Regions from separate parts of the Pseudomonas sp. NPDC098747 genome, predicted to be linked through region 3. Evidence: predicted binding sites of a transcription regulator. Region 3 holds the regulator's gene; each other region holds the start of a gene.

Region 1 (2,204 bases), on a different contig from region 3:
GGCGTCGGTGTGGCCGCTGATGCTGATCTTGTTTGGCACCGCTTTGATGGTGTCGGCCATGGCCAGCAGGATGTCTTCGAAGTACGGCTTCAGGCGTGCAGAACCCGAGTCGAACATCGGCCGATTCTCGGCGTCCATGATCTGGATACGCAAGCCGTTCGGCGTGATTTCGAAAAGGATCTGGTCCTTGAATTTCTGCAATTGCGGGTTTTCGTCGACCTTGTTCTGCAATTCTTGCAGCAACAGTTCCAGGCGTTCTTTCTCGACCATTTCGGCCATGCCTTCGACTTGTTCAGTGTCAACGGTGACCTTGTCCGGTTGCGGCTGGGACTTCACCTCGGGGTTGAGGGTGTTTTCCGGCGCCAGCGTTGGCGTACCGCCCAGATCGATGATGTACGGCGTGCCGCTTTCGGAGAAGCCGACCGGGTCTTTGAAGTAGCCGGCGATAGCAATCTTCTGCTCTGGCGTTGCGGTGGACAGCAGCCACAGCACCAGGAAGAACGCCATCATCGCCGTGGCGAAGTCGGCGAAGGCGATTTTCCACGCCCCGCCGTGATGCCCCGCGGCTATGCGCTTGACGCGCTTGATGATAATCGGCTGATTATTTTCCATGACTTAGCGACCGCGAACGGCTTGTTCCAGCTCGGCAAAGCTTGGACGGTGGGCCGGGTACAGAACCTTGCGACCGAATTCGACCGCCAGCGATGGCGGCATGCCGGAAGCCGAAGCCACCAGCGACGCCTTGATGGCTTCGTAAACGTTCAGCTCTTCCTTGGCATCGTGCGCCAGAGAGTGCGCCAGGGGACCAAAGAAGCCGTAGGCGGCGAGAATACCGAAGAAGGTACCCACCAGTGCCGCCCCCACGTGCAGGCCGATGGATGCCTGATCACCTTCGCCCAGCGAAGCCATGGTCACCACGATGCCCAATACCGCCGCGACGATACCAAACCCGGGCATGCCGTCGGCAATGCCGTTGACCGCGTGAGCCGGATGATCGAGGTCTTCCTTGAGACTGTAGAGTTCCATGTCGAACAGGCCTTCGAGCTCATGCGGAGCCATGTTGCCGGAAGACATGATGCGCAGGTAGTCGCAGACGAACGCAGTCATGCGCTCGTCCTTGAGCACTGTCGGGTACTTGGCGAAGATCGGGCTCGCGGCGGCATCCTCGATGTCACCTTCGATGGCCATCATGCCCTCGCGGCGGCTCTTGTTGAGGATCTCGTAGATCAGCCCCAGCACCTCAAGATAAAAGGTGTGACTGAAACGCGAACTGAACATGCTCAGGGATTTCTTGAGCACGTGCATCGTCATGTAGCCAGGGTTGGCCTGGAGGAACGCGCCGAGTGCCGCACCGCCGATAATCAGCACCTCGAAGGGTTGGACCAGGGCGGCAATCTTACCGTGGGAGAGCACGTATCCGCCGAGAACGCTCGCGATTACGACGATGATGCCGATAATTTTAGCCATAGGTAGAAAGTACTTATTTAGTCGGGTTCAAGGTCATATTCGGAAGTTAAAAAATCTCTTCTTCTACTTATCGGCAAAACTGCGCCAGACTATAGCCAGTTCAGGCGAAAAGCCAATTTAGCCCATGCCGGGCGCGTCTACAGTCAGTGAAGATCTCGTCCAGACATGGCTAATGAAACGAACGTCCCACACGTAAAACCGACCACTCTCGACGGCTGGATCAAGCTGCTCGACAGCGTCCGCCTGCCCGTTCCGCAAGAGGCACACGACAAGGTTTGCCGGGCGATCCGCGATAATCGCAGCTCGCTTCGCGACATCGCCGACCTGATGCAGGACAGCCCGGCGCTGGCCTTGAGCATCATCCGTGAGGCCAATCGTCACACCCACGGCAACATGGCCACGCCGGCAGAAAATCTTGAGGTGGCGATCAATCGCCTTGGCCTCGCCCGCACCGAAGAATTGCTCGCACGCCTGCCCGCCGAACCTCTCATGCAGATCCCCAAGGCCCTGCGCCAACTGCAAATGATCAGCCAGCACGCAACGCAACAGGCCAACGGTTTTTTTGCCAGTCGCCTGGCGCGGCTGTGGCAGGACATTCATTGGGGCAGCCTCTTATTCCTCTCGCCGCTGTGGCCGCTGGCGCTGACGTATCCGCAATTGCTTGAAGAGTGGGAGCTGCGAGTGATCCACAAGGGCGAGTCGGCACACACCGTCGAAAAGCAACTGTTTGGCGTGTC
Region 2 (2,204 bases), on a different contig from region 3:
GGAGCGCGCCTGCAACACCTTGCGCGCCGAGGATGACATTCTGCGCATGAAGGCGCCGTCGACCCTGACCATGCGCTGGTTGCTGGCGCGCCTGAGTCGCTTTCGGCATTTGCAGCCGGGTAACGAGGTGCAACTGACCAGTGCGTGGATGGACGTGGACTCGGTGGACTTTAACGATGAACCATTCGATTGCGCAGTGTTGCTGAGCGACGGCCGCTTCCCGCCGGATTGGGAGGCCAGCCTGTTGTTTCCCGAGGAACTGATCCCCGTCGGCGCGCCCAACCTGCTGCATGAACAACCTTGGGACGTGGCCCGACTGGCTGCCGCCGAGTTGCTCCATCCGACACCGGATCGTCGCGACTGGCGCAGTTGGCTGGAGCACATGGGGTTGGCCGATCAGGTGTCGCTCAAGGGCGGGCAGGTGTTCGATACGCTGGAGTTGGGGATGATCGCCGCAGCTCGAGGTTACGGCGTGTCGATGGGCGATTTGTTGATGGTGGCCGAAGATGTGGCGCAAGGCCGCTTGAGTCTGCCGTGGCCGACGGCTGTCGCCAGTGGTTTGAATTACTACCTGGTATGGCCAAAAACCCGCCCCGGGGGCGAACGTTTGCGCCGTCTCAGCGACTTCCTGCAAGGCGAAGTCCGCGCCATGGAACTGCCGGCAGTTGCGCGCTTGAGCTGAAACGTTAGAGCCGCCACAATGCCGGCCTTGTGCCATAACCCTGCTGTTCGCTCAAGTATTCGGCCTTACCGCCGAATACATGCATGTGGAACCGTCGTGCCGGTGTCCACGATTCACCCCCCACTATTAGAAAATTATCCGAGTCGTGATCAAGGAGGATCCCGTGGCTCGGCCAGGAGCTGTTCATGTCTCAACCTCGCGCTCGGATCGCCTCACAGCTGGGCCTCGCGCTCGCTGTGATACTGGCGATTGTCATCAGCGGCAGTACAGTCTTTGCTCTGCGCTCGCTCGATAACGCCAACCTTGCTACTCGTGAAGAGCATTTGGCCAGTGAGGCGCGGCTGCTGGCCGACCAACTGAGCACCTTCCACGGGACCTTGCGGGAAAGCACCCAGCGCTTGAGCGGGCTGTTCGAGAAGCGCTTCAGCGCCGGTTTGAGCATCCATCCGAGCGAGCCGGTGACTGTTGCCGGTACCCAGACCCCGGGTCTGCACCTGGGCAGCGAGGTGTTGAACAACAACTTCAAGGAAGTCGACGAGTTCAAACAAATGACGGCGGGCGTTGCCACGCTGTTCGTACGCAGCGGTGAAGACTTCGTGCGTGTCAGCACCTCCCTGACCAAACAGGATGGCAGCCGCGCCATTGGCACCTTGCTCGATCATGCGCATCCGGCCTATTCGAAGCTGATGGCGGGGCAGAGCTACGTCGGCCGGGCGCTGCTCTTCGACCGTTCCTACATGACCCAGTACACCCCGGTGCGCGATGGCAGCGGCAAGGTGATTGCGGTGCTGTTCGTCGGTTTCGATTACACCGACGCGCAGAATGCCCAGTTCGACAACCTCAAGCGCTTCCGCATCGGCCAGACCGGTTCGCTGGCACTGCTCGATGAACAGAACAAATGGCTGGTTCCACCAGCAGGTGTGCAAGCGCTGGATAAAGCCATCCCGGTGATCGGCGGCATGTCCAAAACGCCGGGCAAAGGCCATTTCTGGAGCGACAAATCCGAAGATTTCTATAGTGTCTCGGTGCCGTTCGACGGCGGGCCGTGGGCGGTCGTGGCGAACATGCCGAAAGCCGAGATTCGTGCCGTGACCTGGAGCGTAGGCACGCAGTTGGCCATCGGCAGTTTGTTGGCGATGCTGCTGGCGGTTGGCTCTGTGGTCTGGCTGCTGCGCAGCAAATTGGCGCCGTTGGGTGATCTGGTGCGTCAGGCCGAGGCCTTGGGTGCCGGTGATCTGAGTGTGCGTCTGAACGTGTCGAGCAATGATGAAATCGGTCAACTGTCTCGCGCGTTCAACCAGATGAGCCAAGCGCTGTCGACCATGGTCGAGCACATCCGTCGCGCCTCGGAAGAGGTCAACAGCCGTGCCCAGGCGTTGTCCGGTTTGTCCGGCGGCGCGTACGAAGGCATGGAGCAGCAATCCGGCGAAATCACCAGCATGGCTGGCGCGGTTGAAGAGTTCAGCGCGACGTCGCTGGACATCGCCGACAACATGGGCGCGACCCAGCGCCTGGCGCAGGA
Region 3 (2,204 bases):
TTCGACCAGTTCGACCGCATGTTTTTTCAGGGTCGATTCAAAATCGCCCTGTGAAGATTCGTTATGGTCCATAGCTCCCCCGTGGCGCAGTTTCTCAACCGATGCGTTCGAAAATCTTCTCGATTTTGTCTTTCAACGCCTGGGCCGTGAAGGGTTTCACCACATAGCCGTTAACACCGGCCTGGGCTGCTTCAATGATCTGTTCGCGCTTGGCTTCAGCGGTCACCATCAGCACTGGCAGGTGCTTGAGTTTTTCATCGGCGCGCACGTGGCGCAGCAGGTCGATACCGGTCATTCCCGGCATGTTCCAGTCTGTTACCAGAAAGTCGATGTTGCCGCTGTTGAGAACCGGAATGGCAGTGATGCCATCGTCAGCCTCGACGGTGTTGGTGAACCCCAGATCGCGCAGCAGGTTCTTGATGATCCGCCGCATCGTTGAGAAGTCATCAACGATGAGGATTTTCATGTTCTTGTCCAATTCGACCTCCAAGCAGTCTTAAACGCGCCCAGCACCTGGACGCGCCATTTCATTCAATCCGGCGTAGCACTCGAAGACTGTCTGGAGCACAACAGAGCAAGACCGGTGCCGTTCATCAACCGCACCAGCCTCGTTCGCAGTGTCCCCACACTGCCTTCAGCGCGCTCGCCACTCCCCCAAACGCCCCCGCAAACGGGCCGCGCACTGGCTGTGTAACTGGCTGACCCGCGATTCACTGACGCCAAGGACTTCACCGATCTCCTTGAGGTTCAGCTCTTCGTCGTAGTACAGCGCCAACACCAGTCGCTCACGCTCCGGCAAATTGGCAATCGCGTCCGCCAATGCGGCCTGAAAGCGTTCATCTTCCAGATCGCGTGACGGCTCAAGATGAGCGCTCGCGCCATCCTCGTGCAGCCCTTCGTGTTCGCCGTCCTGCAACAGGTCGTCGAAACTGAACAAGCGGCTGCCCAGGGTGTCATTCAAAATCCCGTAATAATCGTCGAGACTCAATTGGAGTTCGGCCGCAACCTCGTGATCTTTAGCATCGCGGCCGGTTTTAGCTTCAATCGAGCGAATTGCGTCGCTGACCATACGGGTATTGCGGTGAACCGAGCGTGGCGCCCAGTCCCCTTTGCGCACTTCGTCGAGCATCGCGCCGCGGATTCGAATGCCCGCGTACGTTTCGAAACTGGCGCCTTTGCTGGCGTCATATTTGGTCGAAACTTCGAGCAGGCCGATCATCCCGGCCTGGATCAGGTCCTCGACCTGCACACTTGCCGGCAACCGGGCCAGCAAGTGGTAGGCAATGCGTTTGACCAGTGGCGCGTAACGCTCGATTAATTCGTACTGCGCATCACGTGCCGACTTCTTGTAGTAGTTCATACCGCTTGCGGTCATATGACAGGCCCTGCCGTTTGCTGCACGAGGCGCTCGACGAAGAATTCAAGGTGACCGCGCGGGTTGGCAGGCAGCGGCCAGGTATCGACCTTCTGTGCGATTGCCTTGAACGCCAGGGCGCACTTGGAACGCGGAAAGGCTTCATAGACCGCACGTTGTTTCTGCACTGCCTTGCGCACGCTTTCGTCATAAGGCACGGCGCCGACGTATTGTAGGGCCACGTCCAGGAAGCGATCCGTGACCTTGGTCAACTTGGCGAACAGATTGCGCCCTTCCTGCGGGCTCTGCGCCATGTTGGCCAGGACACGGAAGCGGTTCATGCCGTAATCGCGATTGAGCAACTTGATCAGCGCGTAAGCGTCGGTAATCGAAGTCGGCTCGTCGCAGACCACCAGCAACACTTCTTGCGCGGCGCGTACAAAACTGACTACCGAGTCACCAATACCCGCAGCGGTGTCGATGACCAGTACGTCGAGATTGTCGCCGAGGTCGCTGAAGGCCTGAATCAGACCGGCATGTTGGGCCGGGCTCAGATGAACCATGCTCTGGGTGCCCGACGCGGCTGGCACGATGCGAATCCCACCCGGGCCTTGCAACAGAACGTCGCGCAACTCGCAGCGGCCTTCGATCACGTCGGCCAAGGTGCGTTTGGGCGTCAGGCCCAGCAGAACGTCGACGTTCGCCAGTCCCAGATCGGCGTCCAGCAGCATGACCCGACGGCCAAGCTCTGCCAGCGCCAGAGACAAGTTCACTGACACGTTAGTCTTGCCGACTCCACAAATGACTCCGGTCACCTCGATCACCTGTACGGGATGCATGCTGCCCATGT
Region 4 (2,204 bases), on a different contig from region 3:
ATGCGCGGCAACGACATTTACCGCTGCGGGTGCGGGTGTTTATGGATTGGCTGGGGGATGTGATCCGCTCGACGCTCTGACCATCACCACAAAACCCTGTGGGAGTGTTAATGATCTGAAGATCTTAATAATCCCCACGCTTACGAAACGCCCACCGCCCCGCAATCACCGTAAACGTCGCCACCAGCGCGACCAATATCCAGAATCCCTCCGGATCCTGCGACAACGGCACGCCACCCACATTCATCCCGAAAAAACCGGCAATGATGTTGATCGGCAACGCCAGCACTGTCACCACGGTCAGGGTGAACAGCGTGCGGTTGCTCTGTTCGTTGAGGTTGGCGGCGATTTCTTCCTGCAACAGTTTGATGCGCTCGCCGAGGGCGGTGAGGTCGTTGATGATCAGCGCAAACTCCTCGGTGGATTTGCGCAGTTCCTTGACGTCCTCCTTCTGCAACCACGGCGGCGGGCGGTTGAGCAGGCGCAGCAATGAGCCCGGCTCCAATGCCAGCAGTCGTTGCAGACGCACCAGCACTCGGCGGTTGGCGCCAAGTTCGGCGCGATTGGTCGACAGGCGCGAGGAGAGCAATTCGTCTTCGACCGTATCAACACTCAGGCTGGTCTTGCGCACGATCTGCGTCAGCACTTCGCCTTGATCGCGCAGCAGGTGCACGAGCAGTTCCGACGGTGAACGAAAGCGCTCACCGCCCTTCACCGACGAACGCAATTTGTCCACCGAGTGCAACGGTTGCAGGCGCGCACTGACGATCAGTTTGCTGCGTACGCACACCCACAACGTCGATACGTCCGACGACACCATGCTGCTGAGGTTGAACACCACATCGTTGACCACCGCCAGCAACGCCGAGTCGACGTGCTCGATGCGCGTCGAACGCGAACCTTCGTGCAGCGCCTCGAAAAACTCTTCGGGCAATTGCAGATTGCTTTTCATCCAGCGCTCGCACGCGGCGTGGGCGAGATTCAAGTGCAGCCAGAGGAATTCGCCGCTGTCGCTGTCGTCTTGCAAGCAGCGCAACGCAGTCGCCGAATCGACTTCGCGGCCCCGTTCACCGGGCAGGAAACGAAAGCCGTAGAGCAAACCAAACAGGTCAGGATCGCGATGGCTGATGTCGAGGCTGTGGTTCATGGAGGCTCGCTACGAGAGGGGTGCCGGGCGGGATTTACAGATTCACCTGTGCCGAATCATCGCAATGTCACATGACGTTTGCGTGACAGCAAAATGACGTCAAATCAATACGTTACCGGCGGTCGGGATTTGTTCAAGAAACGCTCTGGCATGCCGATCACAGGTGCGTTAGGTTGCGCGCCATTGGCCGTTGGCCAAGGTTCGCCGACAGGGAAGTCCGGCCACTTTTCACGTCTGATCCGGGCGTGCCTCATTCCTGTCCTGAGTACCTGCGATGCTGCAAAAATCCCTGAGAGCGCAAATTCTCGCCCTGCTGAGCGGCAGCCTGCTGGCGGTGCTGTTGATCGCGCTGGCCTGCTTTCATTTCCTGTCCAATGGCGTGCATAGCTACAGCCAGTTGATCGCCGGCCCGTTGCACACCTCGCAATTGATCGACGAAGCCAACCTGCAATTCAAGGTGCAGGTACAGGAGTGGAAAAACGTCTTGCTGCGCGGCAAGCAGCCGGCGGATCTGGCCAAGTACTGGAGCCAGTTCGAAGATCGCCAGCGCGATGTGCAGAGAATCCTCGGCGAACTGGCCAGCCAGAAAGGCATCGAGCCAAGCCTGAAAACCCGCATCGAGCGCTTGCGTGAAGAGCATCGTCAGTTGGCTAGTGCCTACCAGAAGGGCCGTGATGCCTACGTTGCCGCGGGTAGCGATTCTGCTGCCGGCGACGCGGCGGTCAAAGGTGTCGACCGCGCTGCCAGCGATCAGATGAGCGAACTGGTCGCTGAATTGCGCAAGCAGGGCACCGAGCAGTCGGCGCTGATCAGTGCCGAGGCCGATCGCACCGTGTGGCTGGGGCTGTTGGTGATGCTCGTTTCGGGTCTGTTGATCGGGCTGTTGAGCCTGTGGCTGGTCAACCGCAACCTGATCGAGCCGATCCGCAAACTCATCGACTACGTCACCCAACTGAGCCGCGGCAAACTGGCCGAACGTGTGGTCAGCGACCGTCAGGATGAACTGGGCAACCTCGCTGCAGCGGCCAATACCCTGCGCGATTTCCTCGCGGATACG

What was found. Region 3 encodes FliA, which starts transcription of late flagellar genes. Its sites were predicted from a motif close to CTAAAGTTTNNNNNNNNNNNGCCGNTAA; they were not measured.
Region 1: a site for FliA is predicted at 1,535-1,562, ahead of motA (flagellar motor stator protein MotA). Genes of this name have one in related genera too.
Region 2: a site for FliA is predicted at 733-760, ahead of ACIQVE_RS24000 (methyl-accepting chemotaxis protein). Genes of this name have one in related genera too.
Region 4: a site for FliA is predicted at 1,280-1,307, ahead of ACIQVE_RS14480 (methyl-accepting chemotaxis protein). Genes of this name have one in related genera too.

What each region holds. Positions count from the first base shown of each region.
Region 1 covers NZ_JBIWAL010000042.1:16,366-18,569, reverse strand. Annotated here, with positions in the region: gene motB (flagellar motor protein MotB) at 1-612, opposite strand, end outside; gene motA (flagellar motor stator protein MotA) at 616-1,467, opposite strand; gene ACIQVE_RS21780 (HDOD domain-containing protein) at 1,633-2,204, shown strand, end outside.
Region 2 covers NZ_JBIWAL010000053.1:27,144-29,347, forward strand. Annotated here, with positions in the region: gene ACIQVE_RS23995 (LysR substrate-binding domain-containing protein) at 1-682, shown strand, start outside; gene ACIQVE_RS24000 (methyl-accepting chemotaxis protein) at 868-2,204, shown strand, end outside.
Region 3 covers NZ_JBIWAL010000035.1:46,999-49,202, forward strand. Annotated here, with positions in the region: gene ACIQVE_RS19950 (protein phosphatase CheZ) at 1-72, opposite strand, end outside; gene ACIQVE_RS19955 (chemotaxis response regulator CheY) at 95-466, opposite strand; gene fliA (RNA polymerase sigma factor FliA) at 635-1,375, opposite strand; gene fleN (flagellar synthesis regulator FleN) at 1,372-2,202, opposite strand.
Region 4 covers NZ_JBIWAL010000020.1:24,012-26,215, reverse strand. Annotated here, with positions in the region: gene ACIQVE_RS14490 (LysR family transcriptional regulator) at 1-80, shown strand, start outside; gene ACIQVE_RS14485 (transporter) at 125-1,147, opposite strand; gene ACIQVE_RS14480 (methyl-accepting chemotaxis protein) at 1,422-2,204, shown strand, end outside.